Regions from separate parts of the Actinoplanes sp. CA-015351 genome, predicted to be linked through region 2. Evidence: riboswitches for the same ligand, from Rfam matches in the RefSeq annotation. Region 2 holds a riboswitch; each other region holds the start of a gene.
The links. A riboswitch is a leader RNA that binds a small molecule or an ion and turns the genes downstream of it on or off. The one in region 2 is predicted to bind cyclic di-AMP.

Region 1: it holds a riboswitch for cyclic di-AMP, as region 2 does, so the genes downstream of both, ACQP2E_RS07840 (C40 family peptidase) here and ACQP2E_RS21785 (transglycosylase family protein) in region 2, are expected to answer to the same signal.
Region 3: it holds a riboswitch for cyclic di-AMP, as region 2 does, so the genes downstream of both, ACQP2E_RS23095 (NlpC/P60 family protein) here and ACQP2E_RS21785 (transglycosylase family protein) in region 2, are expected to answer to the same signal.

The regions. Positions count from the first base shown of each region.
Region 1 is NZ_CP192102.1:1,700,260-1,707,474, forward strand. It holds gene ACQP2E_RS07820 (hypothetical protein) at 312-533, shown strand; gene ACQP2E_RS07825 (TVP38/TMEM64 family protein) at 1,450-2,202, opposite strand; gene ACQP2E_RS07830 (type 1 glutamine amidotransferase) at 2,246-2,959, opposite strand; gene ACQP2E_RS07835 (MurT ligase domain-containing protein) at 2,949-4,169, opposite strand; cyclic di-AMP (ydaO/yuaA leader) riboswitch at 4,558-4,739, shown strand; gene ACQP2E_RS07840 (C40 family peptidase) at 4,746-5,582, shown strand; gene mraZ (division/cell wall cluster transcriptional repressor MraZ) at 6,086-6,517, shown strand; gene rsmH (16S rRNA (cytosine(1402)-N(4))-methyltransferase RsmH) at 6,769-7,215, shown strand, end outside.
Region 2 is NZ_CP192102.1:4,689,536-4,696,750, reverse strand. It holds gene ACQP2E_RS21810 (sensor histidine kinase) at 179-802, shown strand; gene ACQP2E_RS21805 (MarR family winged helix-turn-helix transcriptional regulator) at 791-1,234, opposite strand; gene ACQP2E_RS21800 (nuclear transport factor 2 family protein) at 1,310-1,726, shown strand; gene ACQP2E_RS21795 (DUF418 domain-containing protein) at 1,967-3,181, shown strand; gene ACQP2E_RS21790 (DUF1304 domain-containing protein) at 3,178-3,540, shown strand; cyclic di-AMP (ydaO/yuaA leader) riboswitch at 3,763-3,946, shown strand; gene ACQP2E_RS21785 (transglycosylase family protein) at 3,945-4,490, shown strand; gene ACQP2E_RS21780 (sulfite exporter TauE/SafE family protein) at 4,729-5,514, shown strand; gene ACQP2E_RS21775 (nitronate monooxygenase) at 5,537-6,523, shown strand; gene ACQP2E_RS21770 (alpha/beta hydrolase fold domain-containing protein) at 6,578-7,215, shown strand, end outside.
Region 3 is NZ_CP192102.1:5,009,919-5,017,133, reverse strand. It holds gene cydB (cytochrome d ubiquinol oxidase subunit II) at 1-396, opposite strand, end outside; gene ACQP2E_RS23110 (cytochrome ubiquinol oxidase subunit I) at 409-1,824, opposite strand; gene ACQP2E_RS23105 (BlaI/MecI/CopY family transcriptional regulator) at 1,916-2,263, shown strand; gene ACQP2E_RS23100 (M56 family metallopeptidase) at 2,260-3,159, shown strand; cyclic di-AMP (ydaO/yuaA leader) riboswitch at 3,279-3,411, shown strand; gene ACQP2E_RS23095 (NlpC/P60 family protein) at 3,428-4,402, shown strand; gene ACQP2E_RS23090 (AAA family ATPase) at 4,588-5,865, shown strand; gene ACQP2E_RS23085 (tetratricopeptide repeat protein) at 5,862-6,890, shown strand; gene ACQP2E_RS23080 (phosphatase PAP2 family protein) at 7,133-7,215, shown strand, end outside.

The DNA of each region.
Region 1 (7,215 bases), 3.0 Mb from region 2:
TTGTGGAGCGGTAGTGGGTTCGGGGTGGCGTCGTGTTTTCTCGGTGCGAGGTGCCGCGTTCGGAGATCTTGTGCGGCTTGGTCGGCTTGATCGGCTTGGTCGGCTTGTGCGGCTTGATCGGCTGATCGACCACAGGTGCACGAGTTTGCGGGACGGCCGTCTGCGGCATGGCGGTTCAGGGTGGTTTGAGAGCGCTGTGGTGACGCTTTGCCACGGCAAGCGGGTGGACAGTGTCGAATCTTGGAGACTCGTGGGTGTTCTATGCCCTGTTGTTCTATGCCCCTACGGGTCTCCGAGGTTCGGCCAACGCGGTGCTTGGTTCCGAGGTGGTGAGCGCGGTGGTGCCCGGTTCCGACGTGGTGAGCGCGGTGCTTCACAGTTCCGAGGTGGTGAGCGCGGTGGTGCCCGGTTCCGAGGTGGTGAGCGCGGTGGTGCCCGGTTCCGAGGTGGTGAGCGCGGTGGTGCCCGGTTCCGACGTGGTGAGCGCGGTGCTTCGCCGATCTTGTGGACTTCGGCGAACCGTTTGCGCGTAACTCCGCAAGATCGGCTGGACCTCTTCGATCTTGTGGAGTTATGCGGACACGTCTTCGGGGAACTCCACAAGATTCAAGCCGAGCGGAGCATAGTGCGGGGCGGGCGGAGCGGGGCAGAGCGCGGGGCGGGCGGAGCGGGGCAGAGCGCGGGGCGGGCGGAGCGGGGCAGAGCGCGGGGCGGGCGGAGCGGGGCAGAGCGCGGGGCGGGCGGAGCGGGGCAGAGCGCGGGGCGGGCGGAGCGGGGCAGAGCGCGGGGCGGGCGGAGCGGGGCAGAGCGCGGGGCGGGCGGAGCGGGGCAGAGCGCGGGATGGGCGGAGCGGGGCTGTGCAGAGCGGCCGCGCTGGGAGGCAGTCCTGCTTGCTTGTGCAGGGGTTGCGCTGCCACGTGAACCTTGAGCGATCTTCGACATCATGGGGTGCAGGATCACTCAAGATCTCGTGAGGGCGTCGCCGGTCGCGGTCGAAGGCCGGCCCGCCGCGGCGATCTTGAGCGATTGCGGTCCCTCTGAGGTGCAAAATCGCTCAAGATCCGTGCAGCTCCCATCGCACGGTCCGCCTTGCCGGGGGCTCACGGTGGGCGCCGGGCTGGGCGTGTTGGGGGCTCACGGTGGGCGCCGGGCTGGGCGTGTTGGGGGCTCACGGTGGGCGCCGGGCTGGGCGTGTTGGGGGCTCACGGTGGGCGCCGGGCTGGGCGTGTTGAGGGCTCACGGTGGGCGCCCGGCTGGGCGTGTTGGAGGCTCACGGTGGGCGCCCGGCTCGGCGTGCTGAGGGCTCACGGTGGGCGCCCGACAACGCTGAGGCCGCTAAGCGCGACGACAGCAGCCCCCGGCATGCGGCGAATGGGAAAGCGGAACGTCAAACCACCGCCGGCGCTGCCACACGGCACCCGGCATAAAGCTGGTGGGAGAAGCGGCCCCTCAGGCCATCACCGGCGCGACGACGACGGCGGCTGCTGCGGCTGCTGCGGCGGCGCGGCGGGAGGTGTAGCGCCAGCGCAGGACGATCGCGGTCGAGATGGCGAAGCCGATGGCGGCCGGGGCCAGGGTTGCCGCGTTCATCGAGCCCGGGGCGGCCACCGCCGCGCCGATCACCGCGTAGGTCACCGTCGACGGGATTGCCGCGATCGTGGTGCCGAGCAGGTAGCGCTTGCGGCAGACGCTGGTCGTGCCGTACGCGTAACCGACCAGGCCGAACGGGGCCAGGGGCAGGAAGCGGACCAGCAGGACGGCCGAAAGACCGCGGCGGTTCAGCCAGCCGTCCAGACGGTCCAGCTTGCTGCCGGCGCGGGCTTTCAGGGCGCCGCGGCCGGCCCAGCGGCCGGCGTAGTACGTCGCCGTCGCCGCGATGATCGCCGCGGCCAGGGCTGCCAGGGCGCCGGTTGCGGCGCCGAGCAGGAGGCCGCAGAGCAGCGTGATCATGGTGCGGGGGACCAGGACCGACAGCAGGAGGCCGCCGACCACCGCGACGGCGGCCGGCGCGACCGCGCCGAGGGTCTCGACGCTGTCGCCGATCTCGCGCAGCGGGAGCGTCGCTGCCGCGATCGCCAGGGCCCCCACCACGCCGCCGAGTGTTCCGAAACGGATGAGACGGCGCTTCCAGCTGATCGGAGCGTCCTGAGGGTCCGCGGAGTTCGTCACTACGCCCCGCGGGGCGATCAGGATGTCGGTCATGCAGGCGTACCGCCCCAACTGTCGTCGGTTCCCGAACAAAAAATCAGACCGCGCTTGCTGCTTCCAGCCGTTCCTGCCGGAGCCGGTCGGCCCAGGTGTCATCCAGGGGCGCAAGCCTATCCGCGCCTGTTGACCAGCGCAGTAGCAGATCGGCTATAGCTGGGTTGCGAGCGAGCGCCGGTCCGTGTGAGTACGTTCCGAGAATCTTCCCGGCCCATGCTCCCTCGGTTTGGCCGTCGTTGCCCACTCCCGCGGTGACTCGCGCCAGGGGAGCCGCTTGCGCTCCCAAGTGGGTACGCCCACCGTGGTTCTCGAATCCGGTGAGAGGCGGCAGCCCGAGTCGCGGGTCGATGTCGCCTCGCAGTTCGCCGACGGCCCGGGTGACGCCCCGGTCCGAAGAGATGTCCAGCAGTCCCAATCCCGCGCACTTGGCCCCCTTCGCGAAGAACGAGTGGCCGAACAGCTGGTAACCGGCACAGATGGCCAGAACCGCGGCGCCCTGGTTGACCGCGCGGTGCAGACCGCCGTCGGTGAGCAGCCGCTGGGCCGCCAGCGCCTGCGGCCCGTCCTCGCCGCCACCGATCAGGTAGATGTCAGCGGAGGTCGGCATCTGCTGGTCGGAGCGGACCTCGTAGGTCTCCACCGGGATGCCCCGGGCGGCCGCGCGATGGGCCAGGATCGACAGGTTGCCCCGGTCGCCGTAGGTCGAGAGCAGATCGGGGTAGATCCACACGATCCGCAGAGACTCAGTTGACACGGTCCAACTCCGCTCGGATGTCCTGGAACGCCGTGTAATTGGCGATCACTTCGAGGCGGCCTGGCGGAACGGCCCGCAGCGCCTCGTCGAAACTGAGTACGTGCCGGAACGGCACCTGGTTCACCTGGAGCCGGACGGCCAGGTCGTACGCGCGGTCGCCGGTGATCAGCACCGGGCGGTTGCGCAGGGGCGCGAAGTCGACGTCGTACAGCCATGAGGTGTCGAAGCCGTCCGGGTCGCGGGCGTTGATGGACAGCAGCGTCGGCGCCTGCTCGGCCATGTCGAACGCCTCCAGCCAGCTCGCCGGGTTCTTGGCGAGCAGCAGCCGGATGTTGCGGCCGTCCCGGTCGACCTGGGCGTACCGGCCCGCGATGGACGTCACCCGGGCCAGCCGGGGCAGCGCCTCTATCGGGCGTACGCCGAACTCGGCGGCGACGGCGAGCGCGGTGGCCGCGTTGCCGATGTTGACCTTGCCGGGGAGCTGGAGCTTGACCAGGTGCCAGTCACCGCGCGGGTCGATCACGCCCTCGTCCTCGACCGACCAGTTGGCCCGGGGGCGGCGCAGCGGGCAGCCGGTGCACCACCAGTCGCCGTTGGCCCGCTCGATCGGGTGGCCGCTCTCCGGGCAGACGAACGAGTCGTCGAGCCAGCGCTGGCCGGCGCTGAACCAGGTGACCTGGGAGCTGCCGCTGGCCGCCCAGACGACCATCGGGTCGTCGGCGTTCGCCACCACCTTGATGTGCTGCTGGCTGGCGAGCGCGGTTTTCCACAGCTGCGCCATCATCGACACCTCTTTGGCCCGGTCCAGCTGGTCCCGGGAGAGGTTGAGCAGCGCCACGATCTTGGGCCGGGTGGCCTCGATCACCTGGGCCAGGTAGTGCTCGTCGACCTCGAGCACGGCGAACGGGGTGTGACCCTCTTTCGCCAGCGCCGAGGTGTGGCCGGTCGGCATGTTCGCGCCGAACGAGTTGGTGGCGACCCGGCCGAGCACGCCGACGGCGGCCGCGGTGAGTCGAGTGGTGGTGGTTTTACCGTTGGTACCGGAGACGAGCGCCACAGCCCGGCCGGAAGAAAGGTGAGCCAGGAGGTCCGGATCGATCTTGAGGCCGATCCAGCCCCCGATCACCGAACCGTCGCCGCGTCCCGCGGCCCTGGAGAGCGCCGCAGCGGTCTTCGACGCGGTGGTCGCGACCTTGGCGATAAGAGGCATCTTCCCGTCCGTCACGCCAGCGAGGGTACCGGACCGAAAGGTTACGTCCAGTTGCCGACCGGTCAAGATCGCGTGCGACTTGTGTTTGTGCCGGTCTCGTCGTTTTGACCAAGGATCCGGTGGGAGTGACGACTAATTGTGTGTTCTGTTTCACCCGTAACTCTCGACTGATCGTGATCAGGTGACCGCTTTGAGTAATGGCATTTGTCTCCTCCCGGTAACAAACTGGACATCAACAAATGTGCCAATCACTCTGCGTCACATTTTCGGGGCTAACGATCACGCGGACGGTCAGGTACCAAGGGTGAGCCGGCGGCATCCGCTCGCCGGCTCGTACCAGCCTGGCTAACGCCGAGCCCTGCCCCGAGCTGGATGGTGCGACCGCAGGAACACCGGAACACCGAACAGGCATCTGGGGGCAGGGACGGGGGACCCATTTACGGTCCGTCCCGCGCCGCGGCTCCACGCGGCGATCACGGGACGACCTTGGGGTGAAGTCGCCTCGGCGACCGGGCACACCTTCCCGCCCGAACCCGACAGCTAACCTCGCAGGCGTGCCGGAGGGAATTCTCAACCGTGCACGAACTTCGTTCGCGCCATGGCCGCCGCAACTCCTCGCGCGCTGCCGGCACTGTCGCACTGTCTCTGGGTCTCTGCCTTTGCGCCGGGCAGCTGGTCACCGCGTCACCCGCCGCGGCCGCCAGCACCACACCGGTCATCAAGGTCGCCAGCACCACCACGGCTTCGGCCGCGGCGGCGACGGTCACGCCCAGGCTGTCTGCCAAGGCCAACACCCGGAACCTGAAGTGGGGTTCCACCCTCAAGGTGACCGCCAAGGTCATCGACCCGCGTACCGGCAAGATCGCCAAGGGCACGGTCCGTCTGCAGGGCTATGTCGGTGGCAAGTGGCGTACGTGGGACACCGAGAAGGTCAAGAACCAGAACGGAACGGTCACCCTCAAGTACGCGCCGAAGAACACGTACAAGGTACGGACGATCTTCAACGGCTCGGGCTACAAGACGGTGACCACCGTCAAGACCACGGTGAAGGTCCGGGCCAGCGGCGCCAAGATCCTCGCCGAGGCCAAGAAGCACAAGGGCGCTCTCTACAAGTACGGCGCGTCCGGCCCCAAGCGTTTCGACTGCTCGGGGTTCACGAAGTACGTCTACAAGAAGGCAGCGGGCAAGTCGCTGCCGCACAAGGCGAACTCGCAGCAGAGCTACGGCAAGAAGGTCGCCAAGAGCAACAAGCAGATCGGCGACCTGATCATCTTCCGGAACGGCTCGTACGGGTACCACGCCGGCATCTACGCCGGTAACGGTTACATCTACGACTCGCCGCACACCGGCGCCCGGGTCGGCAAGCACAAGATCTGGAACTCGAACTACGTCGTGCGGCGCCTGGTCGCCTGATCGCGACCGTGTCATTGGCGCAGCAGCGCAGTAAGTAAGGAAAGACCGGCGGCGGCATGGTGGTGCCGTGGCTGAGATCACGCCTGTGGGGTGTGGCCCGTTCCTGGGTCACGCCCCACAGGCGTTTCTCCTTCGGTACGCGTTGCCGAAAGGCCTCCACTGTGCTCCACCGGAGGCCTCCCTTTTCCTCCACTCAGGTGGTTGAGGGGCCGCTCCCACACTGTGAACGTGGAGATATCGGACCTGTTGTGCTCGATGTCGGAAACCAGACCCCGTTGATCATGGTTGCGCCCTCCACTTCGGCCCACCGCCTTTGACCAGGAACTACGTCCGCGAAAAGGGCTCGCGAGCGACCTCATTCGGGTTGCAGGTGGAGGGAAGTGGAGTAGAGTGGGGCGCAGTGGCAGGGCCGAGGAACCGACCTGGGACTGCCGGCCCGAGTTGACAGGCGAGACCGTTCCACCGCGAAGGGACGCGACGCCAAGGCAAGGGGGGTTGAGCCGATGTTCCTCGGCACACACACCCCGCGCCTGGACGAAAAAGGCCGGCTGATCCTCCCGGCGAAGTTCCGTGATGAGCTGGCGGGAGGTGTCGTGATCACCAAAGGACAGGAACGCTGTCTGTACGTGTTCCCGATGCCGGAGTTCCAGCGCATCGCCGGTCAGCTGCGTGAGGCGCCGGTGACGAACAAGGCGGCCCGGGCTTACAGCCGGGTGTTCTTCGCCAGCGCGCACGACGAGGTTCCCGACAAGCAGGGCCGGGTCACCATCCCGGCGCACTTGAGGGAGTACGCGAGCCTCGGCCGCGACCTCGTGGTGATCGGTGCCAGCACTCGCGTCGAGATCTGGGACAAGCAGTCCTGGGACGACTACCTCATGGCGAGCGAGGAAGACTTCGCCGACATCGAGGAGGGGGTGCTGCCCGGCGGACTGTAAGGCGTGGCACCTCGGTGGGCCGCTGTGCGGTCCGGACGCCACTGCCGCCGTACTGCGAGATCTCCAGCCGCTCCCGCTCCTGGCGCCTCTTCCCCGGCGCCAGGCGCGTGTCCGGGGTCGGCCTTCCTGTCAGGGAAAGGCCCGCACGGGACAGAGCGGATGGGGATCTGGCGGTACGGACTGGCGGCCGGGCCGGCAAGAACGGCCGAAGTTGAAGGCAATACCAGGGTGCGACGTGTTCGGGCAGGGCTATGGGGGTCAATATGGGGGAGCCGCGAGGCACACATGTGCCGGTGCTGCTCGAGCGCTGTCTTGAGCTGCTCGCCCCGGGTCTCACCTTGCCGGGCGCCGTTCACGTCGACTTCACGCTGGGTCTTGGCGGGCACGCCGAAGCAGTCCTGGAGCGGTACCCCGATGTGATCCTCATCGGACTCGACCGGGACACCGAGGCGCTCGCTCACGCACGTCACCGCCTGATCCGTTTCGGCGATCGCACCCACCTGGTGCACGCCGTCTACGACGAGCTGCCGCGGGTTCTCGGCGAGCTCGGCATTCCGGCGATCCACAGCGGACTGTTTGATCTCGGTGTCTCCTCGTTGCAGCTGGACGAGGCGGACCGCGGTTTTGCGTACTCGCAGGACGCCCCTCTGGACATGCGGATGGACCAGTCGCGAGGTGTCACCGCCGAGGACGTGGTC
Region 2 (7,215 bases):
CGTGCGGTCGTGCGGTCGTGCGGTCGTGTCGTGCGGTCGCGCGGACGTGGGACCGGCTGGCGGAAGGCGCTCGATTTCGGCCTGCCTATCAAGCCGGATAAATCCGCCTTTTCCCGATGTTGGCCTAGGCGCGGGGACGGCTTGTCCTTGTGGTCGTGCTGGAGCCGAAAACGCGACCGTGAGCGCGAGCCGGACGACCCTGGCGTTGCGGCACGAGCGGGCGCGGATCGCTGCCGAGCTGCACGACATCGTCGGCCATGCGATCAGCGTGATGATCATTCAGGCAGCGGCCGGGCAGCGGCTGGTGGATCGTGATCCGGATCGGACACGGGAGGCGTTCGCGGCCATCGCCGAATCGGCTCGTCAGGGTCGGGGTGATCTCCAGCGACTGGTCGATCTGCTGGGTGGGGTGGCGTCCGAGGGGCCGGACCTGGCCTTGATCGGCGAGGTGGTGGATCGCGCGGCCCGGTCCGGTCTTGACGTCTCGTGCCGGTTCGAAGGGGTGCGCGACGGCCTGCCCGCGGCGGTCGCGCATCTCGCTTTCCGGGTGGTGCAGGAGAGCCTCACCAACGCCTTGCGTTACGCGCCCGGCGCGGCCGTGCGGGTCACGGTGAGCGGTTCGGTCCAGCACTTGATGGTACGCGTGGAGAACGCACCCGGTTCAGGACCAGATCTGGGTGCTGTCGGTGGCGGGCGGGGACTGACCGGTCTGCGGGAGCGGATCCAGGAGCTGGGTGGGCGGTTGAGTGCCGGCCCGGCGGTGGGTGGTGGCTGGGTGGTGGAGGCCGGCTTACCGGTGTGATCGCTGGTGGGTGAGCACCTCGTGCAGCAGGTGGGTCAGCGTCGTTTTCTCAGCGGCCGTGAGCGGGGCGAGCAGCTCGTCCTGTGCTCGTGCCAGGGATTCCTCGAGGCGTTGCCGTTGCTGCTGACCGGTTTCGGTCAAGGAGACCAGGTTGCGTCTGCGGTCGGCGGGGTCCGGGGTTCGTTCGACGTAACCCTGGCCGGCCATCTCGTTGATCGCCGCCACGACGTCGCTGCGGTCCATGTTGCAGCGGCGGCCCAGGTCGGCCTGGCTGGCGACGCCGAACTCGTCGAGCGCGGTGAGGATCCGGTAGTGGTAGCCACGGGCGCCGGCGGCGGTGAAGGCCTCGGTGGCCAGGCGGTGCGCGTACACCGAGAGCTGGGTGATCAGCCAGGTGGGCTTGGCGCTGAGGCGAGCGGGGATCTCTTCCACGATGCGACCCTACATTGTTGGTACGGCCAACGACTTAGGTATATCGTTGGCCGCACCAACGAATAGGGGAGAGCCATGCTGGCTGATGACCGGATCGAGATCGCCGATCTGCACGCGCGTCTCGCGGTGTTCCTGGACGAGGGGCGGTTCGAGGACGCCGGCAGCGTTTATGCCGACGATGTCGAGGTGCGCAACCCCCAGGGCGGGACGTTTCAGGGCATCGCCACCGTGGTCGAGAACCTGCGTCGTGGACGGATCGACGGCGAGCGCAGTCAGCGGCGGCTCACCGATGTCGTGGTCGACCTTGCCGGCGACGAGGCTTCGACGTCGGCGAACTCGCTGGTGCACGCCTACCGGGAGGGGCAGGCGCCGCACCGGACGAGCAGCATGCGGATGGCGTTCACGGTGGTGCGTACGCCGGTGGGGTGGCGGTTCCGGTCGGTGCGGATGAACCTGGTGTGGACTCGGGCTGATCTGCCGGCAGCCGGTTGACGGACGGCGGCGGCTGCTCTTGCGGGCAGGCTGCGGTCATGCCTACCGAGACCGCTTTTGATCCCTCCCAGCACACCGTCGTCGCGGCCCGGGACCGTGCCAGCCCGGGTGACCGTTCACAACCAGCGCGGGGAGCCGGTGAGCACCGTTACATCTTGAGACTGTCCCGCTGACTTTGGTAGGTGAGATCTAAACCTTCGGCAACTGCCCGCCGGGTGCGGCGGTGCCTAGCGTCGAGGCATGAGCGCCGACCCGCCCGGACGATCGCTGGGGCCCGACCTGGCCCGTGGCTTCATGCTGCTGTTCATCGCCCTCGCCAACACGCACTACTTCCTGCAGTCCGGTCCGGTGATCGGCGGCTATCCGCAGGGTGGATCGGCCGTGGCCTGGTTGCTGTCGACATTCGTCGACGGGCGCGCGTTCCCACTGTTCGGCCTGCTCTTCGGGTACGGCGCCGCCCGCATCGCCGAGCGGCAGCGTGATCGTGGTCCGCGGGGTGTGCGCCGCCTGCTGTGGCGGCGCAGCGCGGCGTTGATCGTCGTGGGGCTCACCGACGCGGTGCTGTTCTACGTCGGTGACATCCTCGCGGCGTACGGTGTGCTGCTTCTCGCCGGCGCGCTGATGATCCGCTGGACGGACCGGTGGCTGCTGGTGACCGCCGCGGTCTTCCTGACCATCGGCGCGTTGCCGGACGACGCCGGCGGGCTCGTCTCCGCGACGCCGGATCCCGCCATGCTGCCGGCGGACCTGGGTGTCATGGTCACCGAGCGGGTGCCGGCCGCGCTGTTCGTCGCGGTGCTCGGGCCGCTCGGGTTCCTGTGCCCGTTCGCCGTGGGTCTGTGGGCCGGCCGCCGGCGTGTTCTGGAGCAGCCGGAGCGGTTCCGGGGCCTGCTGCTGACGACCGCCGTGATCGGCATTACGGTCGCGGCTCTGGGGGCGCAGCCGTTCGCGCTGATCGCCGGTGGGGTGAGCGAGGCGCCGATGGCGGGGTGGGTGGTCGCTCTGCACGGCACGACGGGCACGCTGGGTGGATTCGGCTACGCGGCACTGCTGGCCGTGGTGGCGGCCCGGCTGAGTGCCGGCGGGCGCGGTCATCGGCTCGTGACGGCTGTCGCGGCTGCCGGTGAGCGGTCGATGAGTTGTTATCTGATGCAGTCGGTCACCTGGGCTGTGGTGTTCACACCCTTCCTGCTCGACCTGTCCGGGCAGCTGACCGTCGCGGGGACGGCTCTGCTCGCTGCCTGCACGTGGGCGGTCACGGTTGTCGTCGCTGAGGGGATGCGCCGGGCGGGGTGGCGGGGGCCGTTCGAGGCGCTGGTGCGGCGGATCACCTACGGCAGTGGCGGGGGCGGGGCAGGAGGCTCGGGCGGTGGGGCCGTGGCCGGGGGTTCGGGTGGCGGTGACGCTTACCGTGCGGGGAGGGCGGCTCGTTCACGCGCTAGGGTGTCGCCGTGATCATCTTGGCGAACGTGCTGGTGGCGCTGGTTGCGCTGATCCACGTCTACATTCTCGTGCTGGAGATGTTCCTCTGGACGAAACCGCAAGGGCGCAAGGCGTTCGGGCTGAGCGAGGAGTTCGCCCAGCAGACCAAGGTGCTCGGGGCCAACCAGGGGCTCTACAACGGTTTCCTCGCGGCCGGTCTCGTCGGAGGGCTGATTGCCGGTGGTGACACCGGGTACGCCGCGAAGCTCTTCTTCCTCGCCTGCGTCGCGGTGGCCGGCGTTTACGGCGCGGCGACCGCGAGCCGGCGGATCCTGTTCGTCCAGACGGTTCCGGCGGTGCTCGCATTGGTGGCGGTCATCATCGCCGGATGATGGAAAACAACCGAAATGCCTGGCCGGGAGTCACCCGGCCGGGCATTTTTTGTTACTGCTGATTACGACGGACCTCGTGAATCGGGAATGCCCGCCATTCCAGGGCACGAACAAGATCAAATCGGGCAAATACCGTGAACAACGTCACTATCCGGGGGCCGGAGCTTGGCCTTTGTCGATGGGACGTGGTTACCGTCGGGCCGTCCTGCGACAGCGGGCACCGTGGACGGTCCGCCGAATCCTGCCGCCGTCCGCGGACACGAATCGATGGCAGGAGCGGGGGACCCAAGTACGTCGGCTAGCTGCCTGTTTCCGCAGCTACGCCTTGGGGTGAAGCCGCACAGAACGGCCGGGCCACTCTGCCCGAACCCGACAGCTCACCTCGTAGGCGTGGAGGATCATCCATGTCTCGGATCGGTAGACGAACGCGCCTTGCCCTCGGTCTGTTGACCGTCGGCGTGACCGGAGCCGGCGTCCTGCTGGCACCCGCGAGCCCCGCCTCGGCGGCTCGGCAGGTGAATTGGGACGTAGTCGCGAAATGCGAATCCGGCGGCCGGTGGCACATCAACACCGGTAACGGGTACTACGGCGGTTTGCAGTTCAGCCGCAGCACGTGGAAAGCGAACGGGGGCGGCAAATACGCCTCGACCGCGGACAAGGCCACCAAGGCCGAACAGATCAAGATCGCGAACAAGCTGTACAAGAAGCGCGGCCTGAAGCCGTGGCCGGTGTGCGGCAAGAAGCCGGGCGTCTACAAGAAGGCGTCCACCGGGGGCAAGAAGCCGGCCGTCACGAAGGGCACGTACGTCGTCCGCTCCGGCGACACACTCGCCTCGATCGCGAAGAAGTACAAGGTCAAGGGTGGCTGGCGGGGGTTGTACAAGCTCAACAAGGACCGCCTCGACAGCCCGAGCCTGATCTTCCCGGGGCAGCGTCTGCGCCTGCGCTGACGCACGAATTCCGCGGGGTTTGTCCGGGGTCATCGAGGCGTCGCGACATCATTTCAATGGTCTCTGGATCTCCGACGGCCTCCGTGGCCTCTCATGATCTTGGCAAGTTGTGCGTAACGATGCGTTACAACTTGCCAAGATCGCGGCGGGGGGCCTGCAACCGCCACCCCGAGGCGGGCGCCGGCACGGTTTGCTTCGCGCTGCCGGCTCCGATCACGGGGACGTACTCTGGCGTTCCGTGAATGCCGGCCATGCCACCCTGCTGTTCCTCGGCGGCATCGGCTCCGGGCTGACCGGTTCGATGGCTGGGCTCGCGTCGCTGGTCAGCTACCCCGCGCTGCTCGCCGTGGGCATCCCGCCGATCGCCGCGAACGTGACGAACACGGTGGCGCTGCTCTCCAGCGCGGTCGGCTCGGCCGCCGGATCCCGGCGTGAGCTGCGCGGCCAGGGCCGGCGGATTCTGCGGCACGGCGTGGTCGCGGTGGCCGGCGGCACGGCCGGAGCGCTGCTGCTGATGAGCACCCCGTCCGACGCGTTCGAGCGGATCGTGCCCGGCCTGATCGTGCTCGGCGCCCTCGCGCTGCTGTTCCGCGAACCGCTGCGGACCTGGTACACCCGGCCCGGCGAGCACGCGGCGGAAAAACAGCCCGGCGAGCGGGCACCGAAAGCGCACCGCCCTCCCCTCGCCGTAGTGGTGTTCCTGATCGCGATCTACGGCGGGTACTTCGGCGCGGCCGCCGGTGTGCTCATGCTCGCCGCGATGTCCCTGGCCGCCGCCGAGCCGCTCGCCGTGACCAACGCGGTGAAGAGCATCGTCCTCGGCTTCTCGAACGTGGCCGCGGCCGTGCTGTACGCGCTGTTCGCCCCGGTGCACTGGACAGCCGCGGCGTTGCTGGCGGCCGGGTGCCTGGTCGGTAGCTGGATCGGGCCGGCGCTGGTCCGGCGTACCCCGGAACGGCCGCTGCGAGTGGCGATCGCGCTGGCCGCGCTCACTCTGGCGGGATTCCTCTGGCACACCGCGTGACATCGGCGCATAGGGTCGGCCCATGCGTGAATTGATCGTCGCCCCGATGGCCGGTGGACCATCCACGCCCGCCCTCGTCGAGGCCGCCGCCCGGGCCGGATCCCTGGGTTTCCTGGCCGCCGGATACAAGACACCGGACGCCGTCGAGACCGAACTGCGCCAGGTCGCCTCGGTGGCGCACGGGCTGAACATCTTCGTACCCGTGCCGCCGCCCGCCGATCCGGCGCCGATCGAGGCGTACCGCCGGCTGCTCCAGCCGGAGGCCGACCGGTACGGCGTCGACCTGCCCCCGGTACGCCTCGACGACGACGATCACTTCGCGGCGAAGGTCGAGCTCGCTGTCGCCTATCGGGTGCCGGTCGTCAGCTTCACGTTCGGCGTACCCGATGCGGCTGTCGTCCGGGCGCTGCACGTGGCCGGTTCGACCGTACTCATCACGGTGACCAACCCCCGGGAAGCGCAAGCGGCCCTCGCGGCCGCGCCCGACGCGCTGATCGCCCAGTCCGGCGCCGCCGGTGGGCACGCTTCCACGACCGACCCGCAGGGGTACGCCGGAACCGGCACCGCCGCCGGGACCCTCGCCGCGATCCTCGCCGTCACCGACCTGCCCGTGGTCGCGGCCGGCGGCGTCAGCACGGCCGAGGACGTGCACGACCTGCTCGAGGCGGGCGCGGCGGCAGTGCAGTGCGGCACCGCGTTCCTGCTCGCCGACGAGGCCGGCACCCGTCCGGCGCAGCGGGCGGCGATGCTCTCCGGCGAGTTCACCGAGACCGTGGTGACCCGGGCCTTCACCGGCCAGCCGGCCCGCGGGCTGCGCAACCGGTTCATCGACGCGTACGAGGCGGCCGCCCCGATCGGCTATCCGGCCGTGCATCACCTGACCGCGCCGATCCGCGCGGCCGCCGCCGCGACGGGCGACCCGGGCGCGCTCAACCTGTGGGCCGGAACCGGCTTCCGCAGCGCGACACCCGGGCCTGTCGCCGAGCTGGCCGGCGGCCTGACCGGCTGACCGCACGGCCTGTCGCCGAGCCGGCCGGCCGGCTCACCGGATAACTTGGCAGCCATGACCGCCACCGGCACCGTCCTGGGCTACACGATGAAGACGCTGCGCCGGCTGCCCCGCCCGCTCCGCCGGGCGATCATGGCCCGCGCCGCCGGCGGCGACCTGCCACCGGTGCCGGACTACGTACGGATGCTGGAGATCGCCGGCGACCTGCCGGAGACCGGGCCGACCGACGCCGAACTGTTCGCCCGCTTCCCGCAGCTGGCGGCGGTCCGTGCGGAGGATCAAGCGGCGGGCGTTCCGGCCCGCCTCTACCGCGGGCCCGGCGAGCCGGTGGCCGGCCTGGTCTGGGTGCACGGCGGCGCGTTCGTCAGCGGATCCCTGGACATGGCCGAGGCGCACTTCACCGCCCTGGCCCTGGCAGCCCGGGGTTTCTCGGTGCTGTCGCTGGACTATCGCAAGGCCCTGCACGGCGTGCGGTACCCGGCCGGCTCCGACGATGTGCTCACCGGCTGGACCTGGGCCGTCGCAAACGCCGGCCTGCTCGGTGTCCCGGCCGGACGGCTGCACCTCGGCGGGGCCAGCGCCGGGGCGAACCTGGCCGCCGGAGTGGCGAAACGGCTGCGCGACGGCGCCGGCGAGCGGCCGGCCTCGCTTCAGCTGATCTACCCGATCCTGCATGCCGAGCTGCCGCCGTG
Region 3 (7,215 bases), 320 kb from region 2:
GAGGACGGCGCCCCAGAGCAGCACGATGCCGCCGGAGGAGAGGGCGAGCAGCGCGTCGCAGCGGCGGCGCCAGCTGGACGACGAGTGCTTGCCGCGGAACTCCAGGGCCACGCCGCGGATCGCGAGCAGCAGCAGGATCAGGACCATCGGCAGGTAGAGGCCGGAGAGCAGGGCGGCGTACCAGTCGGGGAACGCGGCGAAGGTGACGCCGATCGCGGCGACCAGCCAGACCTCGTTGCCGTCCCAGAAAGGCCCGACGGTACGGATGACCGCGCCGCGCTCGTGTTCGTCACGCCCGAGGACGGGGGTGAGCATGCCGACGCCGAAGTCGAATCCTTCGAGGACGAAGTAGAGAACCCAGGCGAGAACGAGGATCGCGAACCAGAAAGTGATCATGACGGCGCGCTCCTAGTAGGCCGGGACGGGTTCCGGAGCCGATTCGACGGCTTTGTCAGGTTCGAGCGGCTGCCGGGACAGGTGCATGACCAGCCGGGTCCACGCCAGCGCGAGGATGCCGTAGACGAGCGTGAACCCGGCGAGCGACGTGATCACCTCGGCGCTGGTGAGCCCCGGCGAGATCCCGTCGGCCACCTTGGAGATGCCGAACGCGAGCCAGGGCTGGCGTGCCGTCTCGGTGAAGACCCAGCCGAAGGTGTTCGCGGCGGCGGGCAGGATCGGGGCGAGCCAGATGAACCGCAGGAAGATCCTCGGCGTGCCGTTGCCGGGCTGCAGGATCGCCGGCAGGAACCGCAGGAAACGGAGCTTGAAGGACGACGTCGACCACAGGTGGTACCCAGCGACGATCATGGCGAGGATCCCGGCGCCCATCATCAGCCGGAACGTCCAGAACGCCACCGGGATCATCGGCACGTAACTGCCCGGACCGTGCTGGGCGGCGTACGCGGCCTGCAGGTCGTCGATGCCCTGCACGGTTCCGTTGAACGACCCGGTGCCGAGGAAGGACAGCAGCTTCGGCACCTCGATGCTGAAGAACGGCCGGTCGTGGCCGAGTTCCCCGATGGCGAAGACGGAGAACGGCGCGCCGGTGGTGGTCTCGTACAGTGCCTCGGCGGCGGCCATCTTCATCGGCTGCACGGCGGTCATGACCTTGCCGATGTGGTCCCCGCTGATGACGGTTCCGAGCCCGCCGACCAGCATGACCCAGGCACCGAGCCGGGAGAGTGTCAGGAAGGAGGCGTCAGCCTTGAAGCGCCACACCCCGATCGCCAGGAGCAGCCCGCCGCCGGCCATCGCCGCACCGGCCATCGTGTGCGGGAACGCGGCGAGGACCACCTCGTTGGTGAGCAGTTCGGTGAAACTCGTCAGGTGTGCCCGCCCGGTCTCCGGATCGAGGGCGTACGCGACCGGGTTCTGCATGAACGAGTTGGCGGCCAGGATGATGTACGCCGACAGCAGCGTCCCTGCCGCCACGATGACGATCGTCGCGGCGTGCAGCCGGCGGGGCAGCCGGTCCCACCCGAAGTACCACAGGGCGAGGAACGTCGCCTCGAGGAAGAACGCGAGCATCCCCTCGATCGCGAGGGTGGGTCCGAAGACGTCGCCGTAGAAGCGGGCGAACGCGCTCCAGCCCAGCCCGAACTGGAACTCCTGGACGAGCCCGGTGACGACGCCGACCGCGAACGTGACGATCAGCAGCTTGCCGACGAACTTCGTGAGATGCAGGTATTTCTCCGAACCCGTGCGCATCCACGCGAGCTGGAGCCCGGCCGCCGCCGACGCCAGGCAGATCGACAGCGGGACGAAAAGATAGTGGTAGATCGTCACGACCGCGAACTGCAGCCGGGTCAAATCGAGCACGTCCACGAGGTTCCCCCAACGAAGTACGACGCTTCGTAGTAGATACTACGCCTTGTAGTACGACGCGATGCAGTAGGAGGCTCGTAGGATGGGGAGCATGGCGATGGGAGACCTCGAGCGCGAGGTCATGACGAAACTCTGGGACGCGCGCGAGCCGCTCACCGTCCGGCAGGTTCACGAGCTGCTCAGCCGTGACCGCGACCTGGCGTACACGACGGTGATGACAGTGCTGGACCGGCTCGCCAAGAAAAGCCTGGTCATCCAGCAGAAAGCGGATCGTGCCTACCGGTACGCCCCGGCGCAGTCCCGCGAGGAGATGACCGCCGGCGTGATGCTCGACGCGCTCAGCGCCACGCCCGACCGGGATGCCGCGCTGGCGTACTTCATGGAGCAGCTGCCGCCCGAGGCGCTGAGAGCAGCGTTAGAAGCAGCACGCGAGCGGTGACCGCCCTCCTGCTCGGCGCGCTCGGACTCACTCTGTCGCTGATCGCGCCCGGCATCCTGGCGAGCGCCCGCTGGCCCGACCGCGCCCCGGTCGCCGCCGTCGTGCTCTGGCAGGCGCTCACGCTGACCGCGGTGCTCTGCGCGCTCGGCGTGGTGCTGGCCGCCCCGGAGGAGCTGACCCGGGCGGCCGGCGCCCGCCACCCGGAGACCGTTGTCGCGCTGGTGCTGTCCCTCGCGGTGGCCGCGACGATCGTGATCCGGCTGCTGATCTCGCTGGCCCAGGTGACGTCGCGGGCCCGGGCCCGGCGCGACCGGCACCGGATGCTCGTCGACCTCCTGGACCACGTCGAGCAGCGAGGCGAGATCGGCGGCGAGGCCGGTGAGGTACGCGTCCTCGACGGGGCGCTGCCGATGGCGTACTGCGTGCCCGGCCGGAACCCCCGGGTGGTGCTCAGTGACGCGGTGCTCAAGGTGCTCGACCGCGAGCAGGTCGACGCGGTTCTCGCCCACGAGCGCGCCCACCTGCGGCACCGGCACGAGCTGGTGATGGAGTCGTTCACCGCGTTCTACCAGGCTGTCCCGAAACTTCTGCGGAGCCGGGCGCCGCTTGATGCCGTACACCTGCTGTTGGAGATGGTGTCCGATGATGCCGCGAGGCGCCGCACCGGGCCTGAGCCGCTCCGGGCCGCGTTGTCGCGTCTCGCGGATGCGTTGCCGCTCGCTGAGGGGGCGGCCGGCGAGACCAGGCGGCGGCGGCTGGACCGGCTGGATCTTCCGGAGAGCCGGGCGCTCACGGTGGCCGCGGTGATCGCCGCGGCCGGCTTGCTGGTGCTACCCACAGTGATCCTGGTGGTGCCCTGGTTGGGCCGGGCTATCGAAACGTGGCCTTTTCAATGACGGTGGGTAATGGTATTGGTGCTTACGGTTCCAGCGTGCGGCCCTCCTTCATTTAGCCTCTTGATCCCGGTACGGTGGTCCCGGTTCGGTAGCCCCCCAATCGCCCAACCGGTCGATCTGCCGAACCGCCGCCTAAACGCAGATGCGTGCCGGGGACCCAGGTAGTTCCGGGGTGAAGCCGCTCCCCGAGCGGCCGGGCAGCTTCCCGCCCGAACCCGTCAGCTAACCCGGTCGGCGGTCGAGTGGGAAGAAAGGACAACGCACCTAAGTGAAACGGAAAGGCGTTCTACGCGGTCTGCTCTGCGTAATTGCCGCGGCCGGAGTCGTTCTCACTGGTCCCGCTGTTGCCCACGCCGAGCCCACGCCGGCGAGCGTCGAGAAGCAGATCGACGAGCAGTGGAACAAGCTCGAGCCGGTCATCGAGGAGTACAACTCGGTGCACTCCAAGCTGAAGAAACTGCGCAAGCAGCAGACTTCGCTGGCGAAGACCCTGACTCCATTGCAGGTGAAGGTGGACGTCGCCATGGCCCAGGTCCGGGGCATGGCCGTCGATGCCTACATGCAGGGCCCGCCGAACGCGTTCAACGCGATGCTGATGAGTGGCAGGCCGACGTCGCTGACCGAGAAGCTCACGCTCCTCGACCAGCTCGCCGTCCACCAGACCGAGTCGATCGCGACCGTGGCCAAGCTCCGCGACAAGTACGCAGGTGACAAGGCCACCGTCGACCAGCTCGCCACCGAGATCGCCGCCCGGGACAAGGACCTGGCGTCGAAGAAGAAGGCGATCGAGAAGGAGATCAAGGACCTTCAGGATCTCCGGATCGCCGCCTACGGTTCGGCGAACGTCGATGACGGTGCGCTGCGCACCGGGCCCTGCCCGGTCACGTACACCAACGACAAGGGCGGTCGTGCGGCCCAGAAGGCGTGCGACCTGATCGGCAAGCCTTATGTCTTCGGCTCGAACGGCCCGAACAGTTATGACTGCTCGGGTCTGACGCAGAAGGCATGGGCGTCGGTCGGTGTGTCCCTCGAGCATTACACGAAGGACCAGTGGGGCTCGACCAAGTCAGTGAGCCGGAGCGAGTTGAAGCCGGGTGACCTCGTCTTCTACTACTCCGACATCCATCATGTCGCCATCTACATCGGCGGCGGCAAGGTGGTCCACGCACCGCACACGGGCGACTACGTGCGGATGGCGACGATCGACCGCGGCCCCATCGCGGGATATCGCCGGCCAGCCTGAGAATTGCCGCGAAAGGCCGTTTCTCGCATCATGGCGAGGGGCGGCCTTTCTGCTTCTCTCGCGCTATTTCTGGGGTACGCGTGAACACGGCCGGTGACGGTTCGCACAGCTCCGCTTCGTCCGCCTCCGGCCGGAGTCCCCGGTGCACAGCGGGTGCTCACCCGGCAGGGGCATAATCGCGTGTCATGAGCGACGCCTTGATCGACAGCCTCACCGCCGCGGTGCAGGTCCGTCCGGACGACCTCCCGTTGCGCCTGCACCTGGCGGAGCTGCTGGTGTCCGCGGGCCGCGGCGGCGAGGCGATCGGGCACGCGGCGCAGGTGCTCGCGCGCGAGCCGGGCAACGTCGTCGCGCAGCAGCTGATGGGCCGGGCACTGGCACCCGCGGCCCCGCCCACGCCTCCGTCCGCCGCGCCGCCCGCGCCTCAGCCGGGTTCTGCTCAGCCCGGTTCTGCTCAGCCCGCCGCCGGCCCGGCCGGCGTCGACTGGGGTGCTCTCGAGGAGCAGTTCGGCGACTCCGTGCCACCCCGGTTCGCCCGCTCCTCCGCCGACGGCGAGCCCGACCAGGTACGCGGCCACGAGGACCGGGTCTTCGACGTCGAACGCGCCACGATCACCCTGGCCGACGTCGGCGGTATGGCCGACGTGAAGAAGCGCCTCGAGGTCTCGTTCCTCGGACCGCTGCGCAACCCGAAACTGCGGTCCCTGTTCGGCAAGAGCCTGCGCGGCGGCCTGCTGCTCTACGGCCCGCCCGGCTGCGGCAAGACGTTCCTGGCCCGCGCGGTCGCCGGCGAGATGGGCGCCGCGTTCCTCTCGCTGAGCATCACCGACGTGCTGAACATGTGGGTCGGCAGCTCGGAGAAGAACCTGCACGACCTGTTCGAGTCGGCCCGCGGGCATGCCCCGTGCGTGCTGTTCCTCGACGAGATCGACGCGCTGGGGCACAAGCGCAGCCAGCTGCAGTCGTCCATGCGTACCGTGGTGAACCAGCTGCTCACCGAACTCGACGGCGTCGAGGGCGGCAACGACGGGGTGTTCGTCCTGGCGGCCACCAACGCGCCCTGGGACGTCGACGCGGCGCTGCGGCGTCCGGGTCGCCTGGACCGTACCGTCCTGGTGCTGCCGCCGGACCGCGCCGCCCGCGCCGCGATCCTGGAGTTCCACCTGCGGGACCGCCCGGTCGCCGGCATCGACCTGGACCAGGTCGCGCAGGCGACCGAGCACTTCTCCGGCGCCGACCTGGCGCACCTGTGCGAGACCGCCGCCGAGTACGCGATGCGCGACTCGATCACCACCGGCGAGATCCGCATGATCGGCCAGGCGGACATGCTGGCCGCGGCCCGCGAGGTACGTCCGTCGACGGACGCGTGGTTCGCCACCGCTCGCAACGTGGCGATGTTCGCGAACGAGAGCGGCGAGTACGACGACCTGGCGGCGTATCTGAAGAAGCGCAAGGTGCGGTGACGCCGGCAACCCGTGCCCGGGCGCTCGCCGACGTCGGCCGCCTCGCGGACGCCGAGACCGAGGTGCGCCGCGCCCTGGTGGAGGTCCCGGCTGATCCGGAGCTGCTGACCCTGCTGGCGGGCCTGCTGCGCCTCCAGAAGAGTGCCGCTGAGGCGCTGGCCGTCTCGCGAGCCGCCGTGGCGGTCGCGCCCCATCTACCCGGTACTCACATCGAGCTGGCTGAGTGCCTCCTGCTTGCCCAGGCCCCCGAGCACTCCAGCCCCCGAACCCGGGAAACCGCTCTGCGCGCCGCCGAGGAAGCCGTCCGCCTCGACCCCGCGCACCCGCCCGCCCACCGCGTCCTGGCCCGCGCTCACGCCCAGTCCCGTGACTTCCCCCGCGCCCGCGACGCCGCCCGTCGTGCCCTCGCGCTCAACCCCCGCTCCGTCCCCGACCTGCTCACCCTCGGTGAGATCGAGCGCCACGCGGGCCGCCGCAAACCCGCGCGCGAAGCGATCGAAAAAGCCCTCGCCCAGGACCCCGGCAACCCGGACGGCCGCTGGCTGATCGCCCTGCTCGACGCCGAACGGCTCCGGGTCCGGTCGTCGATGCGTAGCCTGCGCGAACTCGCCGCCGACCATCCGGCCCGCCTCGACACCACCGCGCTGACCTGGCCGGTCCGTGGCCTGCTCAGCGGCTTTCGGCGGGGCCTCGGTGCGGGCGTCCCGCTGGTCGCGGTGCTGGCGGCCGGCGCGTACCCATGGCCCTCCTGGCAGATCGCCGCCCGCGCCGCAGCCGTAACGGTCGTGCTCGTGATGATCGGTTTCGGTCTGCGCGTACTGATCCCCGCAGGTCTTCTGCCCTGGCGCTGCGTCACGCTTCTGCCGGCGCGCACGCGCCGCGCGGTGCGCATCGGATGGGTCGCGGCAGGTGCGACGGTCACGCTCCTGCTCGGGTACGCGCTAACAGCGCAGTGGACCCCGTTGATCGCCGCGTTCGCCACGCTTGCCCTGCTCATGGCCGCTGGACGCAATGACCGGCCCTGATCCGAGGACCGCGTCAATGTAACGGCGTTGTTACCAATGCGCGTTACGTCACTATCCGCCGGTTAAATCTTGCCCAACATGCAAGATCGCCGGATGCTTCTCCTTGCGTATCGACGGGGGAGCGGACATGGCGAATTCAGGCTCACCTTGACCGGCCTTCACCCGGGCGTCGTCGGCGTCCGGGTGCCGAACGCCGAAGTCTCGCAATTCCCGCCCGCACCGCATTTCCCGGGGAGCTTGCCGTGAGTGTGCCGTCCTCCTTGACGCTCCCGAAATGCCCGGACAGGCCGGGCGGCGACCCGTCGGACCCGGCTGGGGCCCGGCC